4 regions of the Hahella sp. NS-SX17 genome follow, and region 2 is predicted to be linked to each of the others. Evidence: riboswitches for the same ligand, from Rfam matches in the RefSeq annotation. Region 2 holds a riboswitch; each other region holds the start of a gene.
What was found. Region 2 has a riboswitch for cobalamin ahead of AC2IBB_RS00495 (ABC transporter substrate-binding protein). Riboswitches for the same ligand answer to the same signal wherever they lie in the genome.
Positions count from the first base shown of each region.

Region 1: linked by a shared signal. The riboswitch ahead of AC2IBB_RS32225 (CbtB domain-containing protein) and the one ahead of AC2IBB_RS00495 (ABC transporter substrate-binding protein) in region 2 are both predicted to bind cobalamin.
Region 3: linked by a shared signal. The riboswitch ahead of AC2IBB_RS01295 (ribonucleoside-diphosphate reductase subunit alpha) and the one ahead of AC2IBB_RS00495 (ABC transporter substrate-binding protein) in region 2 are both predicted to bind cobalamin.
Region 4: linked by a shared signal. The riboswitch ahead of AC2IBB_RS05785 (TonB-dependent receptor plug domain-containing protein) and the one ahead of AC2IBB_RS00495 (ABC transporter substrate-binding protein) in region 2 are both predicted to bind cobalamin.

Region 1 is NZ_CM170632.1:7,150,436-7,156,041, reverse strand. Features, by position in the region: gene AC2IBB_RS32235 (ATP-binding protein) at 1-1,397, opposite strand, end outside; gene AC2IBB_RS32230 (CbtA family protein) at 1,402-2,205, opposite strand; gene AC2IBB_RS32225 (CbtB domain-containing protein) at 2,320-2,496, opposite strand; cobalamin riboswitch at 2,523-2,734, opposite strand; gene cbiB (adenosylcobinamide-phosphate synthase CbiB) at 2,838-3,782, shown strand; gene cobD (threonine-phosphate decarboxylase CobD) at 3,783-4,859, shown strand; gene bluB (5,6-dimethylbenzimidazole synthase) at 4,868-5,518, shown strand.
Region 2 is NZ_CM170632.1:111,357-116,962, reverse strand. Features, by position in the region: gene AC2IBB_RS00510 (DUF433 domain-containing protein) at 1-242, opposite strand, end outside; gene AC2IBB_RS00505 (aminotransferase-like domain-containing protein) at 1,198-2,631, shown strand; gene AC2IBB_RS00500 (hypothetical protein) at 2,638-3,243, opposite strand; cobalamin riboswitch at 3,350-3,625, shown strand; gene AC2IBB_RS00495 (ABC transporter substrate-binding protein) at 3,704-4,585, shown strand; gene AC2IBB_RS00490 (FecCD family ABC transporter permease) at 4,575-5,546, shown strand; gene AC2IBB_RS00485 (ABC transporter ATP-binding protein) at 5,543-5,606, shown strand, end outside.
Region 3 is NZ_CM170632.1:269,567-275,172, forward strand. Features, by position in the region: gene AC2IBB_RS01295 (ribonucleoside-diphosphate reductase subunit alpha) at 1-1,891, opposite strand, end outside; cobalamin riboswitch at 2,017-2,238, opposite strand; gene AC2IBB_RS01300 (hypothetical protein) at 2,317-2,616, opposite strand; gene AC2IBB_RS01305 (pilin) at 2,863-3,834, shown strand; gene AC2IBB_RS01310 (type II secretion system F family protein) at 3,838-4,818, shown strand; gene AC2IBB_RS01315 (pilin) at 4,843-5,328, shown strand; gene AC2IBB_RS01320 (MmcQ/YjbR family DNA-binding protein) at 5,342-5,606, opposite strand, start outside.
Region 4 is NZ_CM170632.1:1,267,422-1,273,027, reverse strand. Features, by position in the region: gene AC2IBB_RS05790 (NHL repeat-containing protein) at 1-455, opposite strand, end outside; gene AC2IBB_RS05785 (TonB-dependent receptor plug domain-containing protein) at 486-2,432, opposite strand; cobalamin riboswitch at 2,544-2,740, opposite strand; gene AC2IBB_RS05780 (DUF3012 domain-containing protein) at 2,885-3,073, opposite strand; gene AC2IBB_RS05775 (phospholipase D-like domain-containing protein) at 3,350-4,033, shown strand; gene phhA (phenylalanine 4-monooxygenase) at 4,272-5,090, shown strand; gene hppD (4-hydroxyphenylpyruvate dioxygenase) at 5,283-5,606, shown strand, end outside.

The sequences.
Region 1 (5,606 bases), 290 kb from region 2:
GCGCGCTGCGCGCCAAACGCCAGCACGGCCAGTTTCTCCCGCGCCAGATAGGCTTGTCGGGCCAGTCCCAGAATCACCCCTTTCGCCTGCGCCAGCGCGCGTTGGCTCAGGGTGGAGGCGGAGGTGTCCAGCAGGACGCAGTTCAGGGTGTCGCGACTCTGGCGGCGGGGTTGGTAGCGTATTTCGCGTAATTCGTCGTCCCGATTGTCGGGATGGACCAGCGTGGCGAACCAGTCCGGGCGTGAGGACAGCGTCTGCCGGCTGCGTTGCGCGCGACCGAGGGCCGCGCCCTGGCGTTTTTCTGCGCCGCTGCGCTGTGTGTCGCGCCGGGAGGACGGTGAACGTCGCGTTGGGATCTCGGGCAGTTGCGGCGTCACCGGCTTGTCCGCCGCCATCCATTGCGGCGGCATGGCGCCCCAGTCGCCGGAGGTTCCAGAGGACGAGGATGATGATCCCCCTGAGCCTCTGGCGTCTCCGCCGCCTCCTTGTGAGGGAGGCGAACCGGTCGAAGACGGCGGCGTATTTTGATGATTGGCGCGATGGCTAAGCGCGAACGCGCGGGTCGCCGCTACGTCTTCGGCGCTGACCTCATCGCGGCCGCTCCAGGCGGCGTGGGCGATGGCGGCGCGGCGCCAGCAAATGTCCGCGCGCACGCCTTCTACGCCAGCAGCGAGGCATTGGCTGGCGATGTCCCGTTGTATGTCCGTCGGGCAGAGAACCTGTGGTAATTGTTCGCGGGCGGCGGTGATGCGGGTTTGCAGCTCTTGCTGCGCTTCGCGCCATTGCGCCTGAAACGCGCCGCGATCCTGTTCGAAATCCAGACGACGCTCCACGATAGCCGTGCGCTGCTCAACGTCATAGGTTTCATCCAGGGTGACGGCGAGACCGAAACGGTCCTGTAACTGCGGGCGCAGCTCGCCTTCATCCGGGTTCATGGTGCCGATCAGGATAAACTGCGCCGGATGGCTGTGACTGAGGCCGTCCCGCTCGACAAAGTTCACGCCTGAGGCCGCCGTATCAAGCAGGGCGTCCACCAAGGGATCGGGCAGCAGATTGACTTCATCAATATAAAGCACGCCGCCGTGAGCTTTGGCCAACAGGCCGGGATTAAACTGCACGCGTCGTTCGCCCATGGCCTGTTGCAGATCGATGCTGCCGATCAGACGTTCTTCAGACGCGCCCAGAGGCAGGGTGACGAACTTGTCCGCCGCCTCGGGCAATAAATCCGCCAGTCCCCGCGCCAGCGTCGATTTGGCGGAGCCGCGGGGGCCGCTGATCAATACGCCGCCCAGATGGGGATTGATGGCGGCGAGCAGCAACGCGGTTTTTAGCGGTTGCTGGCCGACAACCGCGGTGAAAGGATAGGCGGCGAGGGCAGGCTGGGCGGCGGCGTCCATTGACTCAGCGCGCCTGCAGGGCGGCGTCCTGACTGCTCCAACGGCGCAGGAACCAGGCGCAGGCCAGCCCGACGATCACCCAGAACAGCGCGTTGGTCAGGGTGGCGGCGGTGACGAATTGATGATGCAGCATCTCTAGCGCTTGCAGAGCCTGTGGGTTGGAGGCGGCGAATTCCGGCGCATTGGTGTGCGGGGCGCCGACCAGATGGGGAATAATCAGCAAAGGCAGTCCACCCAGCTTTTTCCATCCCGGCGCGAACGCCAGCAAGGCGAAACCAATCGCGGTGACCAGGGCGGTGGCGATCCACCACAGCTGGCGGTTTTCCAGCGCGGCGGCCTGCATGCCGGGAATCTCCGGCGGCAGGCCCAAGGCGGGGGCGACAAAAAATACGCCATAGCCCGCCAGCCCCCACACTAATCCCGCGCCCCAGCCTGCGCCGCCTTTGCCACAGAGTCTGGCGGCGTACATACAGGCCAGCATCAGCGCACTGAAGCCAATCCCGGCGAGCACATTGGAGAGCAGGGTGTACAGCGTGCGCTCCACGCCGTCTTCCGGGGCCCAGGCGTCTTCGTCATGGTGATGGCCGCCGGCTTCAGCGCCGCCGTGGTCGTGTTCATGGGAGTGATGGGCGTCCGCCGCAGCATGCTGGAGATCTTCCTCTACGATGGGTTCAGGCTCCTCGCCGCCTTCGTAGGTTTCCGCCTCCAGAATGATGCTGGTGACCTGGGAGTGTTGTACGGCGCTCAGCAGCCCGCCGGCCAACAGGCCAACCAGCAGCGACGCCAGAATAATACGCTGAAACAACATGTCTCTTCCTCATGCGATGCGGTGTAACGTCGCCGTTCGCGCCCTAAAGCCTGTGGGGCATTGACGCGGACGATCGGACCTCTGGCCCTGAATGAGCCTGTGAAATCAGTATTTTCAGTGACAGGGGAAAGCGAACGCGTGCCGGGCGTCGTGAGCGGCGTTGTGAGCCGCATCCATGGACAGAAAGCCCACTGCGAACAGAATCAGTCCGCCGAAGCACATAGCGCCGATAAGTTGCAGCGCGGCATTGTTGGAAGCCAGCAATGGAAGAGAGAGATTTTTAGTTTGCATGATCTGCGCACCTACCCGTACGGACAGCAGTGAATAAAAACAAGGCCGGTCTCCGGGCTTACGAAAGGTCGGAACGAGTCCGACACAACATTTGCGCCTTCCCATGTCACAACAAATGACATAGTGGCGTAGGCAAATTACTTTCGATTACCGTTGCGGGGGCAGCACTGGATTGGCGTAACGCGCACCAGATTTCCCGATTATCTCGCGATCGAGCACCTTGGTCAGCGGGATATGCTATGGGCTCTTTGCGGGGCAAGTCAACAAGTTAGCGGGTTGCAAAGCGCGTGGACCATGGTGAGAATAGGCCGCCTCATCATGAGCCTGGCGCATACTGATCAATGGATACATTGCTGATTCTTGTCCTCGCCCTGACTTTCGACGCCCTGTTGGGAGAACCGCGCCGGCTGCATCCTTTGGTGGGTTTCGGGCGTTACGCTGGTTGGGTGGAAGGGTCGATTCGCATCGCCGATTTCTCTCCGCCAACGCTGCGCGCGCTGGGCGCGGCGGCGGTGACGGCGTCGATACTGCCCTGGGTCGCGCTCGCCTGGCTGGCGAACGAGTGGAGCGAGTCTTCCGCCTGGGGACAGATTATCTTTTCCGCTTTCGTGCTTTATCTCGCCATCGGCTGGCGCAGTTTGCTGGAGCATGTGCGTCAGGTCGCCGCGCCATTGCGCCGGCATGACCTGGAGGCCGCGCGGCGCAGTGTGTCGATGATCGTCAGCCGCGACACGGCGGAGCTGGGGGAGGAGGAGATCGCCGCCGCCGCCACGGAATCCGCTCTGGAGAATGGCTCCGACGCTATTTTCGCCGCCATCTTCTGGTTCCTGCTCGCAGGCGTTCCTGGCGTGGTGATGTATCGCCTCAGCAATACCCTGGATGCGATGTGGGGTTATAAAAACACGCGTTATGTCTATTTCGGCTGGGCGGCGGCGCGGCTGGATGATGTTCTCAATTGGGTTCCCGCCCGTCTGACGGCGTTCAGTTACGCCTGTTGCGGCGCGCTGGACAGCGCCCTGCGATGCTGGCGCGCCCAGGGCGGACACTGGAAAAGCCCTAATGCGGGACCGGTGATGGCGGCGGGCGCGGGCGCGCTGCGGGTGCGACTCGGCGGCGCGGCGACCTATCACGGCAGTCTGCAGTATCGTCCTTCACTGGGCTGCGGCGACGCCGCCTCGGCGCAATCCATCGAACGCGCCTGCGCGCTCATCAACCGCGCTTTGGTTTTGTGGACGGCGACGGTCGCGATAGGAGCGTGCGGGCTGTGGTTGTGGGGAGCGGTTTGAATGAGCGGGAGCGATTTCGATAGTGGGGCTGGCCAGGCGGAAGAACAGGTTCCCGTGCATGGCGGCGATCTGGAAAAGTACAGTCAGCGCTACGGTATTGCCCCTGATGACTGGCTGGATCTGTCCACTGGCGTCAGTCCCTTTCCCTATCCGCTGACAAGCATTCCGGCTGAGGTGTTTCGGCGTCTGCCTTATCCCGACCCGGCGTTGCAACAGGCGGCCTGCTCCTATTACGGGACGGATTCCCTGCTTGCAATTCCCGGCTCGCAATGGGCGATTCAACATTTGCCCGCCTGCTGCGCTCCAGGCGTGGCGGCGCTGCCGGATATCGGTTATCGCGAACATGAGCATCACTGGCGTCGCCAGGGCTTCAAAATTATTCATTACCCTGCGGGTGATCTGGCGGGCGCGGCGGCGCGACTGGCGCAGACAGAAAACTTGCGCGCCCTGGTGGCGATTAATCCGAATAACCCCGCCGCCCGTAGGACGCCATTGGCGGCGCTGCGTGAGTTGGCGTGGCGCCTGCAATCCACGGGCGCATTGATGGTGGTGGATGAAGCCTTCGCCGATGCGGAGACAGAGTCCAGCCTGCTGGACGAGACCCTGCCGGAGAACGTTGTGGTGTTGCGCTCATTCGGCAAATTTTTCGGTTGGCCGGGAGTGCGTTTGGGATTTGTGGCGGCCGCGCCCTACTGGCTAGCGGCGTTGCAGCGCCAGCTTGGTCCCTGGACGGTGAACAGCGCCGCGCAATATGTGGCGTCCCGGGCGTTGCGCGATGAAGCCTGGATTACCTCCATGCGTGAAAAGCTGTCCCTGGTGAGCCGCGATCTGCAGACGCTTATTCTGGCGCAGCCGGTATTCAAGGAAGCGCTGGAGTGCCGGCGCACGCCGCTGTTTGTGTCCGTGTTGGCGCCGACAGCGCAGGCTGAGCGAATTTTCGAACGTTGCGCACAGCGGGGCGTGTTGATTCGCCTGTGGCGGGTGAATGCGGAGCTGGCGTACTTACGGTTTGGACTTTTTGATTTGGAGGACGCCGGTCTCGCAGGGAGACTGACCGCCGCCCTCGCTGACAGATAAGGCGACTCATGACGGACAGCGGCTATTCACCAGAAGAAAAACAGGCGGTGTATCGCGCGATTTACGAACGACGCGATATGCGTCATTTCCTGGCGGACCCGGTAGACGAGGCGACTTTGCAGCGTATTTTGCAAGCCGCTCATCATGCGCCCAGCGTGGGCTTCATGCAGCCCTGGCGTTTTATTCGCATCACCGAGCCCAGCCTGCGTCGGGATATCGCAGCCACGGTGGAGAAAGAGCGCCTGTTGACCGCAGAGGCTTTGGGCGAACGCGGTCAGGAGTTTATGCGCCTGAAAGTGGAGGGCGTGCGTGAATGTCCGGTATTGTTGGTGGTGACGCTTACGGATCGGCGTGAAAGATATATTTTTGGTCGCCGCACTATGCCGGACATGGATCTGGCGTCCGCCAGTTGCGCGATCCAGAACCTCTGGCTGGCGGCCCGCTGCGAAGGGGTTGGCATGGGCTGGGTGTCGCTGTTCGATCCCGTTGAATTAGCCGCGTTGCTGCAATGTCCGGAAGGTAGCGAACCCATCGCCATTCTGTGTCTGGGGCATGTGGATAAATTTTATGACGCGCCTATGCTGCAACAGGAAAACTGGAGCCAGCGTAAGGAGTTGCAGGAGCTGGTCTGGTTCAACCAGTGGGGCGGCGCGCGCTGACGGAATTACAATAAATAACAATTTCTCATGACTGGAAGGCCCCTCCAGCGTCGCTCTCTGGATCGCACTAAAATTGGGTTGGCTCAGA
Region 2 (5,606 bases):
CCTCCGCCGCAAGGCATACCGCCAAAGTAAGTTAGGATAGCATTGAGTTTTTGTTTCGGCGTCATGTTGGCAAACAGGTAATTCATACGTTTACAACAAGCGACCTCGTTGTCTCGAGAATTATCTCCGCCGAGAGATTTAGCCAACACATGGTCAATACTGGCATTTTCAGCCTCGAGCGGATTTCGGCAGTAAAAACATCTGCCACCTTGTTCCAACAACAAACCTTGCAATGAAGCCATATTTCCCTCTTGTACTGTCTACTATTTGAGTGACAAATAAAGGCTTCAATATAGCAAGGAGAAATAATAATGCGCAGAAGCTCTGCAGGATATTGTCTGTGATAAACCAATAAAAATGATAACTATCGAAATATATGCAAACAATTAAATCACTTATCACTTAAACTGATGGTGATGAAGGAATCACTGACATTGAGGCTTGTAATAAGCCTCTTTTTTAACTCACTGGCCTTAACCGTATTCTCGAATACTGGCCGAAACTACCGCCTGAAATCGCTTGCTCTCAGGCGGTGGCAGCAATTGTGTGGGTTTAACTACTTACCCTTAGATGGCCCATTGCCACGTCCTTTGCCAGAGGGATTACCTGTAGTGCTAGGCCAGTTCCCACCCGGGAAACCAGTTGATGGGCGGCCTTTACCCCCACCTTGTGAAGAGCCTTTACCTTTTGACATAAACACCTCCATCCATGTGTTGGTATTAAGCAGAAAGCTGCTGATTGGAGCATCCATCAATAATACTTACTTGTCTGGATGCTTCATGAGCAATTTTATAACAGAGAGATAGCTAAATCGAAGAGTAATAGCAATGTAAGCTTCAAAATTAATCTCCTCTATCTTGTACATTTTCCCCAGCGAATCAGCTATCAAACCGCTTGATTTGTACGCCTCGTAACATGCTGTTTACAAAGGGGAAATATTTTTCCAAAGACTGGTACACCAACTTAACGACAGAACGTAGGAGGGGAGAGAATAGCCCAGGAGAGAGGGAATTAGGGCCAAATAACATAGGTCGAGACGCTCCGCCAAGTACGCGAGAACCAGCAGGAACCCGCGCCACCCTGCACAAACCTACACTAAATAATACGACGTAGAGGGTGTATTGTAGAAACAGCGTCTGTACTGGTATATCGATGAAGAACTGTACTTGTTTATGTATGAATGAGGCGGCGACCGGCATGAGCAAAAAGCGATATGAAGAAGTAGCTGACGCTGTGGCGGGACGCATCCGTCAGGGCATGTACGCGGTGGGAGAGCGTATTCCGGGCACCCGGGATTTAGTGGAGCACTTCAGCGTCAGCGTGTCCACCATCATGGCGGCGCAACGCCTGCTGGAGCGACAGGGTTGGGTGGAGGCGCGGCCGCGATCCGGTTACTACGTGCGCCGTCGCAATCAGAATGGTTTGGCCGAACTGGAGGCGGCGTTGCCCAAGGTGACCGGATTTGAAGGCGCGCCAACCCTGGTAGACACGCAGCAGACCATCATGAGCCTGGTGCAGGCGACTCAATCGCCGGGGGGGATGAATTTCGCCATGGCGGCGCCGGCGACGCAGTTCTTGCCGGCGGCGGCGATGGAAAAAGCGTTCCGGGCGGCGTTGCGCGGGCCCAGTGAAGAGATTGAAGCGTATAGTTTTCCTCCTGGCGCGCTGCGTTTGCGCGAGGCCATCACGCAACGCATGAAGGACGCCTGGTGCGATCTGGAGCCGGACGACATTCTTATTACCAATGGCTGTCATGAAGCGCTGACTCTGGCGTTGAGGGCGGTGACGCAGCCGGGAGATGTGGTGGCGGTGGAGTCGCCAACGTACTTTGGATTGCTGCAAGTCATTGATGCCTTGGGGTTAAAGGCGCTGGAAATTCCCGCCGACCCGAAAAGCGGACTCAGCCTGGAGGCGCTGCAACTGGCGTTGGAGCAATGGCCGGTCAAAGCCTGCGTGGCCATGCCCAACTTTAGCAACCCTCTGGGGTGCCTGATGCCGGATGAGCGCAAGGAGCAACTGGTGCGCTTGCTGGAAATCCGGGGCGCGCCCTTGATCGAAAATGACATATACGGCGAGTTGGGCTTTTCCGGTCTGCGGCCGCGAGCGGCGAAAAGCTATGACCGCGCCGGCGGCGTGCTGTATTGCTCGTCGTTTTCCAAATCAATCGCCCCCGGTTTGCGGGTGGGATGGATGGCGCCGGGGCGCTGGCGGACGCGGGTCGGTTACCTGAAATTCGCCAGCACCCTGGCCTGTCCAAGCTTGCCGCAGATGGCGGTGGCGCATTATCTGGCGCAGGCGGATTTCGACCGCCATCTGCGGCGTATGCGCCATGAGTTCGCGGTGCATGTGGAGCGCATGACGACGGCGGTGCTGAGGCATTTTCCTGCAGGCGTGCGAGTATCGCAGCCAGCGGGTGGGTTTGTTTTATGGGTGGAGCTGGAGGAGGAGTGCGATACGGTCGCGTTGTATCGCAAGGCGCTGGCAGCCGGCGTGAGCATTGCGCCGGGAACCCTGTTCAGCGGCGACGGCGACAAGTACAGACATTGCCTGCGGCTCAATTGCGCGGCGCCCTGGACGGCGGAGGCGGAAGACGCAATCCGCCAGTTGGGCGTCTGGTTGCGCGCAGGCTAGGCGGGATTACCAGCCGAAGCTGAACGTGGGATCAATGAAGAACATGACGCCGCTATAACAGGCGAGCATCAGAAAGCTGCTGATAAAGCCGTGAAAAGCGGTCCTATAGCCGGCTTCTTCGTCTTTCTTGATAAGAAAGCGATAGCCGGCGAAACAGCTCAAGCCAATCACAAATAACGCCACCAAGGCGAAACCGCCGTTGATGACCTGCATATTAATGATGAAATTCTCCCGTGCGGTCGCGGCCTCCGGCGCCTCGTCCGGATACTGGATAAAGGAGCCCGGCAGTAAGGGGTGGGCGGTGGCTTCAATGGTGTAATGATAGAAAGGCCAGAAGCGTCCACAGCGGGCGAGCAGGCGATCGCCTTCTTGGGCGCTGACCACGGCGTTGGCGGCGAATAGCGGGCCGCCGCAAAGATCGAATTCCTTTTTCACCTCTTCCCGGCTGTGCAGTTCGACACTGCGTTCGGTGCTCACCGGCGACCAGCCAGACAGATTGAAAACCGTATATTCCAACAGGCTCAAGCCATAGGCCATTCCTGCATAAATAAACACGAGGAACAGCAGGCGTTTCAGAATGAGTCCATGGCGGGACAAAGGCGCGTCGGTCATACAGTCTTATTCTTTTCGGTGATTACGGGAGCGTAAAACTGACACAATCTTGCAGACAGGTCCAGCGCCCCTCAGCGGCTTTCTGGACTTAAAATGATCAATTCACGATAATGTGGGCCGCAATGGTTCCAGTTGCTCAAAGTTCGATCACTTTCGATGAGAGCAGGATTAAATGGGAATCCGGTGGGCGCCACTTTATGCGCGCCCGATCAGCCGGAGCTGTCCCCGCAACTGTGAGCGAAGAGTTTGTCCCGGATAACGCCGCCCCTCCTTATCGCGACGTTATCAAAGGCCACTGCGTGGAGCTCGTCTCCATGTTCGGGAAGGCGGGACAGGACTACGAAACGCAAGCCAGGAGACCTGCCATTGTTCGACTCCCATTCGGAGCCTGTTTTATCCGACCGTAAACGGGGAATTTACGCCGGATTCGCACCTCGCATCGATTCAAGGCGGCATCTGCATGTTGGTTAAGGCTTTTCGGGCCCTGGGATTGCTATCAGCGCTTACTTTCACTCTTTCGGTCAACGCGGTCGACGCGCGTGCGGCTGAGCCCACAGTCATGTCGGTCAACCAGTGCGTTGACCAGATGATGGGGTATCTCGCCCCGGAAAATCTGGTGTCGGTCACCTGGCTCAGTCATCAGCCCTCTGAGCTGGAAATCGCGCCGACCTTGCGCGACATTCCCGCCAACTTTGGTTTTATCGAGCAGGTGCTGGAACTCAGGCCGGATATCGTGATGGCGGGCCAGTATGGCGCGTCCTCGCTGAAGCCGATGGTGGGAAAGTTCAATATGCGATGGGTTGAGATTCCCCTGCCGCAATCCCTTGACGACCTGCAGGCGAGCTGGCGAATGGTGGGGGAGGCCGTGCATAAGCCTGAGCAGGCGGCGGACATTGTCAGAGGATTGCGCGATTACTTCGCGGATGTTCATGGAAAGATAGCGGATAAGCAGGTAAAGGCGCTGGTCCTTAACGCCAATGGCTGGATCGCCGGCGAAGGGAATTTTCAGGACGCTTTTCTGGACGCCATCGGCGTGATTAACGTAGCGAGTGAGCAAGGCGTGCAAGGCTGGGGACAGGTGGATCTGGAGACGCTGGTGCGCTGGCGTCCGGACTTATTGGTGCTGGTCAGCAACAGCTATGATAGCGAGGCGCTGGCCACTAATTGGGTGGAGCATCCGTTGCTGAAGCATCGACCCTCCCGCTATAAGCCACTCTATATTCCCGCTGATTGGCTGTCCTGCGGAACGCCCGCCATGACGTTGGCGGCGCAGAAGGTGGCGGATCATATCCTGGCGCAAGAGCGCAAAGCCTCCGACGGGGAGGCCGCGGATGACTTATAACCGCCTGCTGTGGGTATTGAGCCTGACCTTGGCCTTTTTGTTCGTCCTATCTTTGTGCACCGGTCGGGTATCAGGGGTAAGCTGGCCGGGATGGGACCTGGAGACTCAGCTGATTCTGTGGGAAGTGCGTCTGCCGCGGACACTCTTGGCGCTGTTATGCGGAACCGTATTGGCGCTATCCGGCGCTGTGTTGCAGGGCCTGTTGCGCAATCCGCTGGCGGACGCCGGCGTACTGGGAGTGTCCTCCACGGCGGCGCTGAGTTCGGTGTGCGCCATCTATTTTGGATTTTCCGCCAGCGGCCTGTTTACGCCGGTGGCGGGCATTGTCGGCGCCATGTTGGGACTGCTGGCGCTGGTGGCGATTGTGGGATCGGAAGCGGGCATCGTGATGATCATTCTCGCCGGGGCCGCGATTAACTCGTTCAGTTCAGCGCTGACGGCGCTGGCGTTGAATATGGCGCCAAACCCTTTCGCGGTGCAGGACATTCTGTTCTGGCTGATGGGCTCATTTGAACATCGCACTTTGCAGCACTTCTATCTGGCGGCGCCCCCGGCGCTATTGGGCATGGTCTTGCTGTTCAGCGTATCGCGTTCCCTGGATGCCTTATCGCTGGGGGAAAATACTGCCCGCTCCATGGGCGTGCGTCTGCAGAAGGTACAATGGGTGGCGGGTCTGGGCGTGGCGTTGGCGGTTGGCGCCAGTGTAGCGGTGAGCGGCGTTATTGGTTTCGTGGGGCTGGTGGTGCCTCATATGCTGCGACCGTTTACCGAGTGGCGGCCCGGACGATTGCTGCTTCCCAGCGCCCTAGCGGGCGGGAGCCTGATGTTGTTGACTGATATTGCCGTGCGCTGTCTGCCGCCGGGACCGGAGTTGCGAGTCGGCGTCATTACGGCGCTGCTGGGCGGGCCGTTTTTCCTGTGGCTGTTGCGTCACCTGCGTAAAGCGGAGGCGTTGGTATGAGCGACGCGCTGAGCCTGGAGCTAAGCGGATTGCAGGTGGGTTATCCTGGCGCTCCGGTTC
Region 3 (5,606 bases), 160 kb from region 2:
GCATGCGCACCGCGGTATACACGGTGTTGCGCAGACGGTCGTGATCGATTTCGCCATTGCGAATGTGGTTGACCAGGTTGACCGAGCCCAGGTTACACACCGCAATTTCGTCCTGACTGGTGTTCAGAGTGATCTCCGTGCACAGGTTCGAGGAATGCACCACACCAACGTGTTGCTGCGGCGAACGCAGATTGCAAGGGTCCTTGAAGGTCACCCAGGGATGGCCTGTTTCGAACAACATGGAGAGCATCTTGCGCCACAGGTTCTGCGCAGACACTTTCTTGAACAGGGTGATAGCGCCGCTTTCCACCAGAGATTCATAGTGGGTGTAGCGCGATTCAAAAGCGGAGCCGTATACATCGTGCAGGTCCGGCGCATCGCTGGGCGAGAACAGCGTCCACTCCTTGTCCTCGAACACCCGCTTCATGAACAGGTCAGGAATCCAGTTGGCGGAGTTCATGTCATGGGTGCGTCGGCGTTCATCGCCGGTGTTTTTGCGCAGTTCCAGGAACTCTTCGATATCCAGGTGCCAGGACTCCAGATAAGCGCATACCGCGCCTTTACGTTTGCCGCCCTGATTTACCGCCACCGCCGTGTCGTTGACGACTTTCAGGAACGGCACCACGCCCTGGGACTTACCATTGGTGCCTTTAATGTGGGAGCCCAGAGAACGCACCGGCGTCCAGTCATTACCCAGACCGCCCGCCCATTTGGACAGCAGGGCATTGTCCTTGATCGCGCCGTAAATTCCCTCCAGGTCATCCGGCACCGTCGTCAGGTAGCAGGAAGACAACTGCGGACGATTGGTCCCCGCGTTGAACAGCGTCGGCGTAGAGCACATGTAATCAAAAGAGGACAACAGGTTGTAGAACTCAATCGCGCGGGCGTTGGGATCATCTTCCTGCACCGACAATCCCATGGCAACGCGCATGAAAAACGCCTGCGGCAATTCCAGGCGGGTCTCGCGCCAGTGGATGAAGTAGCGGTCGTAAAGGGTCTGAAGCCCCAGGTAAGTAAATTGACGATCCCGTTCCGGCTTGAGCGCGGCGCCCAGGCGCTCCAGATCGAATTTCAGCAGTTCTGGCGACAACAATTCATGCTCTATGCAGCGTTCAACGATAGCGCGGAAAGCAGTCGGATAAAGTTCCGCCATCTCGCCCTCGGTCGCGGACGCCGCAATATTCAGATAGCTCAGAGACTCTTCGCGCAGACCGTCCAATAACAAACGGGCGCAAACATAGGAATAGTTGGGTTCTTCTTCGATCAGAGGACGCGCCGCCATGACCAGTGCAGCGTTGACGTCTTTATGCTTGACGCCGTTGTACAGGTTTTTCAATGCGCCCTGCAGGACTTTTTCCTCGCTGACGCCGTCCAGATCCGCACAGGCGTCGCCAATCACCGTGCGCAGACGCCCCATGTTCAACGGCGCTTCCGTCCCGTCGGCGAACTTCACATTAATATCGGGATGCGCCTCCCCCGCCTGTTCGCTTGGCGCCGGCGCGCGCTGACGGGCGTGTTCTTCACGATACAGCACATAGGCGCGGGCCACTTTCTGGAAACCGCCGCGCATCAGGCCCAATTCCACCAGGTCCTGGATTTCCTCGATGTGCACCGAACCGCCTTCAGGACTGCGGCGACGCAGACGCGCGACGATATCTTTAACCAGTTTTTCTACGGAATCCCGCACACGGGGCGAGCCGGACGCGGATTGTCCTTCCACCGCCAAAAACGCCTTGGTCACCGCCATAGCGATTTTGCGGTCGTCAAACGGCGCAGCCTGACCGGTGCGTTTGATCACCTGCAGCAGGGCGTTATGAGTGTGTGACTCGGATGAAACAGATGGGGAGCTGGAGGCGCGCGCCTCGCTGGGGGACGAAAAACTGCCGGTCATGGAATTGTCCTCTATCGCGTGTTCTGGCCAAACCTCCACGAACCGGGACATAAAGCGACGCGCAGACAGGACGAAAATCGCCTCGCACAAAGCGGCGCTTTATCATTACCCTGAGTCGCGAAGGCATGAATAACTTCAGCATGGCAGGTCTTCGGACTCGGGGGCGTTTACACGTTTTTTGCGAACCTACGGCGACCGCTTCCCATCCTTTTTCGGACAGTGCGTGGGCGTTTTCGCCCCCGTCGCCTTCGTTCCCCCACACCGCTGCGCGTCAGTACCGGATTCTCACCGGATTCCCTCTTAGCACAACCTGTGAACAGGCGTGAACCATAGCTGAGGCACAATATATTGTTTTAACTATTAAAAGTAAATACTAGATATAGAGGAAAGGAGATGCTACACGGCCATCGCCGCATTGGAGAGAATCAGGCTAAAACGACGGCGAATAAAAACTTTTTCAGTAGCGCCTGGACGCCTAATCCTATGAGCGTGAGAATAAAAATCTCTGAATAAGCATCCGCTTTGGTGATTAGCTTCAACGCCACCAAATAAAACCCAATCGCGAGAAGAAAACCAGGAAGACCATAGACAAAGTACACAATCAATGCCGCCGTAAGAACGATCAAGAACGCTTCAATAAACGCCAGCGAGACTTTTAGTATCTTAGCCGCAACGAACAGGCAGGCGCTCTCAATCAAGACGCCGATGACTAGATTCAAATCCATGGAAATTCTCAAAAGGCGGCTATTCTAAACAGTAAACCGACGCAGTCAATACAGCTAAACCGCACTGATATTCCTAACGGCCACATTAACATATCCACGATTATCAAGGTTGCCTTGCAGGCGAAGTTTGCCCAACCTCATTGTCATCCCAAGAAAATAAACGGGTAATTACCTGAATCAAAAGTAGTTCAGGACGCAAATCAGCTAAACTGCTAATAATTTTCTGCTTCGCATTAAGGACTGGCTTTGCCTGAACGCCGCCGCTTTTTCAAAGAAACACTGACGCCTTATTTTGCGCCGCCTATGTGGCTGCACTGTCTTTTGTATGTGGTAACGCTGAGCGCGTATGAGCTGTTCTGGCATTACATGAACTGGCGCAAGTATCGGCTCATATCAGGAGACCCCATCTGGCCGCCGCTGCGAGGATTATTCTTTTACTTTTTTATTCCGTCGCTGGTTGGCAATCTCGCACGCAGTTCCTCCTTGGCGGGTCGCTCTGACCCTTTGCTTGGCCCATGGACCAGCGCGCTCTATCTTGCGGTGGCGATAACCGCCGCTACGCTCGCACAGGTATTGAATCCTTTATTTATCCTGCCCTCCTTCTTCTTCCTGACCTATTTGAACTGGCGGGCGCGCTGGATCAACCAGCAGTTCATAGCTGTTCCAACCCAGTCGAACGCTGGCGTTCCTGTACTCGAAACCAGCCCGCCGCCGCGACCTGGCGGCGCGCCCCTCGCTTTAAAACCATCTTTTCAGACTGCCGGAAGCTTTCGTTGGCTGGAGATACTCACCTGCATCGCCGTTGTTTGCAGCGCTTTGACGTTTGCATTGGACGCCGGACGTAACGGGATCATCAAATCCCGCCTGACCGAGGCCTTTGGCTTGCTGGAAGGGACCAGATTGGACATAGCGGAAACGTACGCTTACTCCGGCGTCTGGCCGGACAGAGAAGGGCTTCACGCTTTGAGTAATGTCGAGCCGACTTATTTCCAGCATATTGAACTGGATACAGACGGCGCCTTGCACTTCACCCTTTCCCCTCGCGCAGGAGAAGCGCCAAGGACCATCAGCTTTCGACCGGTTGTCAGCAATCCCGATGGCGCATTACGCACTCTGGGATGGACATGCGCGTCAGCCCACTCGGGTCCACGCAAAATCTACGGCGACGACAAAAGCTCGCTGCCTCCGGAGCAACTCCCTTATATCTGTAGAGGTTAAACCGTGATCCTTATTTCTTCGCCAAACTCAAATCTGAGCCAGTTATTGCGGCACTTGAACCATCAGATTCAGCAGGGGCTTTCTCTGGAGCAGGCGCTGGCCCGACTGAAGCCTCTCCTGCCGGCTCACGCGCAACCTCAGGTTGAGCAACTGAAAAAAGTATTGCAGGGTGACGTCAGCTTACATGCGACGCCTTATCAGGACAGTCCCTACTACGACATAAGTCGCCTCGCCGCCATTGTGCGCGCCAAAGGCGGCTCGCTACCCGGCTTTCTGGAACACTACATCAGCCACTCTCAGGCTATGGAAGTCTCCTGGCGGGGCGTCTGGGACGGATTGCAAAGTCTGCTTGGCTACGTCTTTGTTCTGTTAATGATCGCCATCTTTATTTTCAGCGTCCTGCTCATCAAGGTGTTGCCTGGATTTCAGGCGTTCCACAGTGAAATGAACATGGAGCTGCCAGCATTTACGATAGCGCTGATATCCGGCCTGGAGGCGTTTCAGTCGGTCTGGATCTTCGTCTTGATCGGTTTGACTCCGCTATTTTGGATTGGATTCAAGACGGTCGGTTGTATTCGACGATTGAGGCCCATGCCGGACTTCATACAACGCCTCCCAGGCTTGTCCTCCATCGCCAAAGCCCATCTGCGTTATATCTGGCTCGCCAACGCCTACCTGCTTAACCGCTCCGGTATGGATACGGAAACGTCCTTACGTGAAGCGCTGCAGCTCTGTTCCAGCGCCAGCCTGGAAGACAAGCTCTCACAACCGGACTACCTGGATCTGTTGATCGCCCTGAAAACTGGCGCGCTGGAGCAGGAGTTGGCGTATCAGTTCGAGCGACTCAACGTCGCGTACGCCGCGGCGCTGACTTCCTTCAAAACCAAACTCGTCGCAGGCGTCAGCACCCTGATCGCCATACTGGTGGGGGCGGCCATCATCGCCGTCTACCTCCCGTTATTCAGCTTAGGCTCCGCTTTTTAACGGTTATTCATCAAAGGCAGAATTATGACTAACACAGCGCAAAACGGCTTCACCCTCATCGAATTAATGATCGTGGTCGCCATCATTGGCATTCTGGCGTCCGTCGCCCTGCCCAGTTATCAGGTCTACGTCACGCGGGCGCAGGTCACCGAGGCCGTCACCATCGTGGGCGAACTGCGTGATCAGGTGAAAGAGTATTACAAATACAAAGGCGATTTTCCCACCGACAACGCCGCCGCGGGCATGCCTGCGCCCAACAAGTTATTGGGGAATTTTGTGAAGAACATCACTTTGGAGAACGGCGCTTTTCATGTTCAGTTGGGCAACAAGGTGAACAAAAGTCTGCAGGACAAATATCTCACCATTCGCCCCGCCATCGTGACTGGCAGCCCCGCCAGCCCAATGACCTGGTTGTGCGGACATAGCCCCGCCGTCGAGGGTATGGAGGCCGTCGGCGCCAACAAGACGGATATTGATCCGGCTTACCTGCCCTCCAACTGCCGGTTCTGAATGCCGAAAACGCTTAGGCGGGGAACAGGGTTTCCCTGCCGTAACGCAGCTCCAGCGCTTGACGCTCCGCCTTGGTGAGGCCTTTGACCACCAGCGCGTAGGAATTATCTATCATTCGCCCTATCTCTCCGGGCGGTACTCCGCCATCCAGCGCCAGCGTATTCCAGTGTTTTTTATTCATGTGATAGCCCGGCGTCACGGAGGGGAAGATATCCCGCAACGCCAGCGCTTCCACCGGATCGCACTTCAGATTCATGCGTCCTTCTCCGTCTTCCACG
Region 4 (5,606 bases), 1.2 Mb from region 2:
GGGTTCACTACCCAAATTGACGAATCGCCGTACCTCAAAACGTACGCCTTTGTATCGCTGACAAAGATTATGTCATAAGGGTTGCTCAGCGACTCGCCATCGTCATTGGTGGTGAACTGCCAGTCAGACACGCCTGGACTGTCATAGCTGTATTTAGAAATATTATCCTGGTTAAATCTTCCGATACGGTAAAAACTGTCTCCATAGGCCGCCACAGACATATCTGACTTGTTGGAGCCAGCATACCCTTCTACAACATCGTATGGCGCTTCAGCAGATGCAATCGAAACTTCACTTGATGAATAGTCATTCGCCACACCGGCGATAACCGCGACCCAATCCGAATTCGGTGTCGTTCCACCATTACCGCCTTCACCACCGCCGCAACCAACTATTGTCGCAAGCGTCAGGGTTAACCCCGTCCATCTCAATACTGTTCCAATACTCTGTTGCATGCCCACGTCCTCTTAGCTATTAAACAAAAACTAAAATAAATGTTGTAAAGACACAAAGAAATGACGTCCTGGAGAGGGAAAACCATTAAAGGCTTCAACAACCTCATCGGTCACATTATGTGCGCTGACTTCGACAGTGGTCTCGCCATCTGACCAGCGCCCCACCACATTGACAATGTTCTGATCTTCCACTTCCGTTTCCTGAGCGCTGTCGTAATACGCGCCTGATTCGTGATGATATTCAACAGATGTGGTGATACGGCCGATACTCCAAGCAGTGGATAAAAAATGGGAATAGGTGTAGGCGCCCGCCAGTTGCTTGCCGTGCAGGTCACGTGCGTTTGACAGGTTTTCCGTATCCTGGGCGGTGCTTCTGGCGATAAACGTCCAGGCGGGAACAGGTTGATACATGGCGTCCACTTCCACTCCGCTAACCCTTGCTTTGCCAACATTCTCAAAGCGGCCGACTCCCCTTGAGTCGTAAGAGGGGACGATAGCATCTTTTAAATCCCGATAGAAATAGGCGGCAGAGACGGTGACGCTATCCAGACCCACTTCGAAGCCAACGTCGCCGTTCAACGCGGTTTCCGGTTTTAAGTCACTATTGCCAATGAAGAAACCTCTGTCGCCGAACTTTTCCGCTAACTGGGGAAATCGTACGTCTCGGGATGCATTAGTCTTAAGTGACAGCCAATCTGTCAGACGATAACGAACGCCCGCCTGCAAAGAATGGTACTGAGCTGTATCGGAGGCCACCTCCGCGCGACCGCTCATGGATGCGGCCGGGGTTTCATCGTCCAGGAAATACTGGCGCGCGCTCAGACGCACCAGCCAGATATCATCTTCATCCGCCCACTCGTCCTGAATACCTAACAAGTAGGTCATGCGCTCAAAATCCTGCTTTTGGCTACGTCCGGTCAGGTCCTCTTCTTGGTATGTTTCCCGGCGCGCTTCCACCATTGCGGACAATAAATGCAACCCTATTGAGTAGGAGCCATACAGCTCAGCGCCGACAACCTCTGTGGTAGCTTCTGTTCTCTGTACGCCCAGGCCGACCCGGCTTTGACTGTCATCATAACGCTCTTCCTGGGTGGACCAGAAAACGCGTCCCGAATAATTCTCCTGCGTATTCCTGGCGAAGCTGAGTTTGCTCTGCAGACGTGTGAAGTCAGTATCCAGGCTGGTTCGCGTGCTCTCCAGATTGGCGATGTCAGGCAGATGCTGATCTTTATTGAAGTGTTGCGCCATCAGTTGCAGATCCGTGCGATCCGACAGGCTGCGCTCCGCCGTCAGCATGCCGTTGAAATGACTGAATTCCGCATTGCGACGACGTTCTACGCGGTCATCGTAGGGATTAAATTCGGTCTGATTGTTGTTCAGCATCTCGAAGTCGTTATCACTGCCGAGGTAATCAAGGGACGCGAGGTAGTTGGTTTCGCCAACGCCGTCGGCGAATGTGAGCGCCCCTTTGCGACTGTTGAATGAACCATACCCAAGGCTCAATTGTCTGAGGGGTTTGCTGAAGCGAAGGGACTTGATATTAATGGCGCCGCCGACGCCTGAGTAGCCCAGCTGAATCGGCGTCGCGCCCTTATAAATTTCAATCTGCTCAATGCCGTTAAGCAATATCTGGCTCAAGTCCACCGAACCGCCAGTCGCGTCGTTTAACAATACGCCATCAAGATAAACGTTCACCTGCTTACTGGTGGAGCCACGCAGATAAACGGCGGAGTATGACCCCAGTCCGCCGCTCTGGCGCACTTGAACGCCGGTTTCATTCTTCAGCACGTCTGCGACGGTCGCAACTTTCGAGTCAAATTGCTCGCGCTTGATCACCTTCACGAAGCCAGTTTGATACTCGGCGTCAATCTCATCCGCAGATGGAGCCTTGGCTTCGACGACAACAGGCTCCAACTCTTCCGCGCGAACGCCGGTCAGTTGTGAGCCAACTAAAAGCAAAAGGGTTACAAGCCTCATAATGTTCCGAAAGAATAGCGCCAGTGAATGCAATTGTTGCGCAGCGGATACAAGCAAAGAGGGAAAGGAGTCGAGTCAGACGAGTCCCGGCAAAGCCCTCCGCTATGCCACGCGATAAGCAGGCGTCAGGCCGGTCTCCGGGCTCATGAGTGGCGTAACCGGCGACAACGTCTTCCCGCGAATCCGCAGTGACAGGGGGTTGTCGTTTGACTCATTTACCGTTGCGGGGGCAGCGTCGGGCTTAAACCGACTTCCCGTTTCATCCCTTGAACGAATGTTCTCAGGACACCTGATGCAATGGGGGCGTAAGCTAAATGGCCGCCCCGGCAAAGTCAAGGCGCACAAAGCGCCTCACGAAAACAACAGGCTCCAAGGTGACGACAACCTGTTGATAACTATCAAAATGTAAAACTGGTCCACTTATCCCAAAGTTTAGGCGTGGGGCTGTTCGCTTAGCTGTCTGAGCGGAACAGACAGTGTTTGGCGTAATCCGTCGCCTCATTGGCCGTCCAGTCGCCCTTCGGCTTGGTCGCCATATCCTCACACCAATCCTTGCTCCCCACCTCTGGAGAACAACCGGCCAAAGCGCCCAAGCTCAACCCCACCACCAATAGCCAAGAAGATACGCGTTTAATCGCCATAGGAAATCCTGAATAACAAGTCATCAATTCATATTTAGCGAGCAAGTATACAGGAGAGAGATAGAAATTAGTCATCCGAGCTCTGAGACTTTGAGGGCATTTAACTCATCCTCCTTTTTCTTAAGTTCTATAAAGAATACTCATTACTATGGAGCCAGCCCTTAACATGCTGGATATATTAGTTAGATTTATGCAATCTTTGCGATTTTAACGCCCAAAAGCGCCGGCTAGAACGAGCCAAGCTCATATTTACAAACCTGATGAGGTTATCAGCAAGTGAAACTGGATCAACTGACTTTTTTCCTCCAACAAACCCTCACGGATGAAAAGTTCGATAATGCTGAGAAACAGGCGTTGCTGGCGATGCTTGAGACTTTACAGCCGGATCAGGTGCGTTTTATGCGTAATCGCGCCTTTGAGTTGACCCGTCCGTTGATCGTCAATGGCGGCGATGGTGCGCTCAGGGCGCTGAAATGGCTGGAGCGGGTGATCAAGGCTTTGGACTCTGGCGAGGAGGAGAGCAATTTAACGCGGGCCTATTTCAGCCCAGGGGAGCAATGCCGTCGCGCAATCATAGAACGCATACGCAATGCTCGAAGCAGTTTGAAAATCTGCGTATTCACCATTTCCGATGACAAAATCGCGGACGAAATTATTAACGCCCATGAAAGGGGGCTAAAAATTCGCATCATCACGGACAATGACAAGACCTTTGATCTGGGCAGCGACATCAATCGTTTCAAAGATGCCGGCATTTTGGTGAAGATGGACGATGAACCCCACCACATGCATCATAAATTCGCTCTTGTCGACGACAGCGTCCTGATTCACGGCAGTTTTAACTGGACTCGCAGCGCCAGCACTTATAACCAGGAAAACATCGTAGTAACCGACCACCCCGGCCTCGTCAGAGAGTTCTCCGGAGAGTTCGCCAAACTATGGCGCACCTTCGCGGAGTAAGACCTGTACGATAAAGAATTGTCATTAAATCTCCCTCGCTAATCGCCAGCCGTTATTAGCAATGTATAGACAAATTCTGCGGATTGTCATTTAATCAGAGGAAGGCCCGGCCGGAAAATATTCCGACCTCGCGCCGTCCAACCCAACTGACGGCCGCCAGATTAAGCCGGCCACAAGCCGGTAGAATAATAAGAGTGCCATGGAATACACCCTTCCTGACACGTCACGAGGTGAGAAAATGGGCAAAGGTACAAAGTATGTTGCGAGAGAGCCTGACGCATCCGGCTTTATCGCCTACCCCGATTCGGAGCACGCCGTCTGGCGTGAGCTGATCACACGACAATACAAGGTCATACGCAATGTGGCCTGCGACGAATATCTTCATGGACTGAAGTTGTTGGACTTACCCGAAGACCGTATCCCTCAGCTGGAGGATGTCTCCTCCGTATTACGCCGTGAAACTGGCTGGGAAGTGGCGCAAGTGCCCGCATTGATTCCCTTCGATACCTTCTTCGACCTGCTCTCAAATAAGAAATTTCCCTGCGCCACCTTTATTCGTACGCCAGACGAAATGGACTATTTGCAAGAGCCGGACATCTTTCATGAAATATTCGGTCACTGCGCCATGCTGACCAACCCCTACTTCGCGGAATTCACGCAGATGTACGGCAAACTGGGTTACTCGGCCTCCAAGGAAGACCGTATCTTCCTGGCGCGGCTGTACTGGTTCACCGTCGAATTCGGTCTGATGGACTCCGCTCAAGGGCAACGAATTTACGGCGGCGGCATTCTGTCCTCTATCGGCGAGACGCAATATTGCTTCTCCGACACGCCGGAACGCCGTCCCTTTGATATCGTAGACGTACTGAGAACACCTTACCGCATCGATATCATGCAACCTATTTATTATGTGCTGGATGGCCTTAAACAGCTTTATGAAGTCGCCCACTGCGACATCATGGATAAAGTGCGCCAAGCCAAAGAACTTGGGCTGTTCGCCCCGACTTTTCCACCCAAACAACAATCCAATACGGAGAAGTTAGCCGCCGGCGCCTGAAGCGCGGGAACGGCGACGACGTACAGACGAAGCAGGTTAAGTCCACTAAGGTTATGAACGATTTTGCATTACTCGCATTGAAGCTATTGATAGCCGCAGAAATACGCGCCCAATGGAGCTAAGCGGGGCTTTGCCCCGGCTGACGACAATTCCATTACGCGTTTTTTAATTGATAATACAGAGGACTGTATCATGAGTAATGTATATACAAACCCACTTGGCACTGATGGTTTCGAGTTCGTTGAATTTGGAGCTCCGGACAAAGCAGGCGCAGAAAGCCTGAAACCTCTTTTCGAAACCCTGGGCTTCACCGCCATCGCCAGACACAAGCGTAAAGCCATCACCCTGTATCGTCAGGGCGACATCAACTTCCTGGTCAACGAAAACGTCCCCAGCTATTTCCACAAATTCAGCATGGACCATGGCCCCTGCGCCTGCGCTATGGCGTTCCGCGTCAAAGACGCACAAAAGGCGTTCGAATACGCCGTATCTCAAGGCGCCAAGCCCTTTGACAAA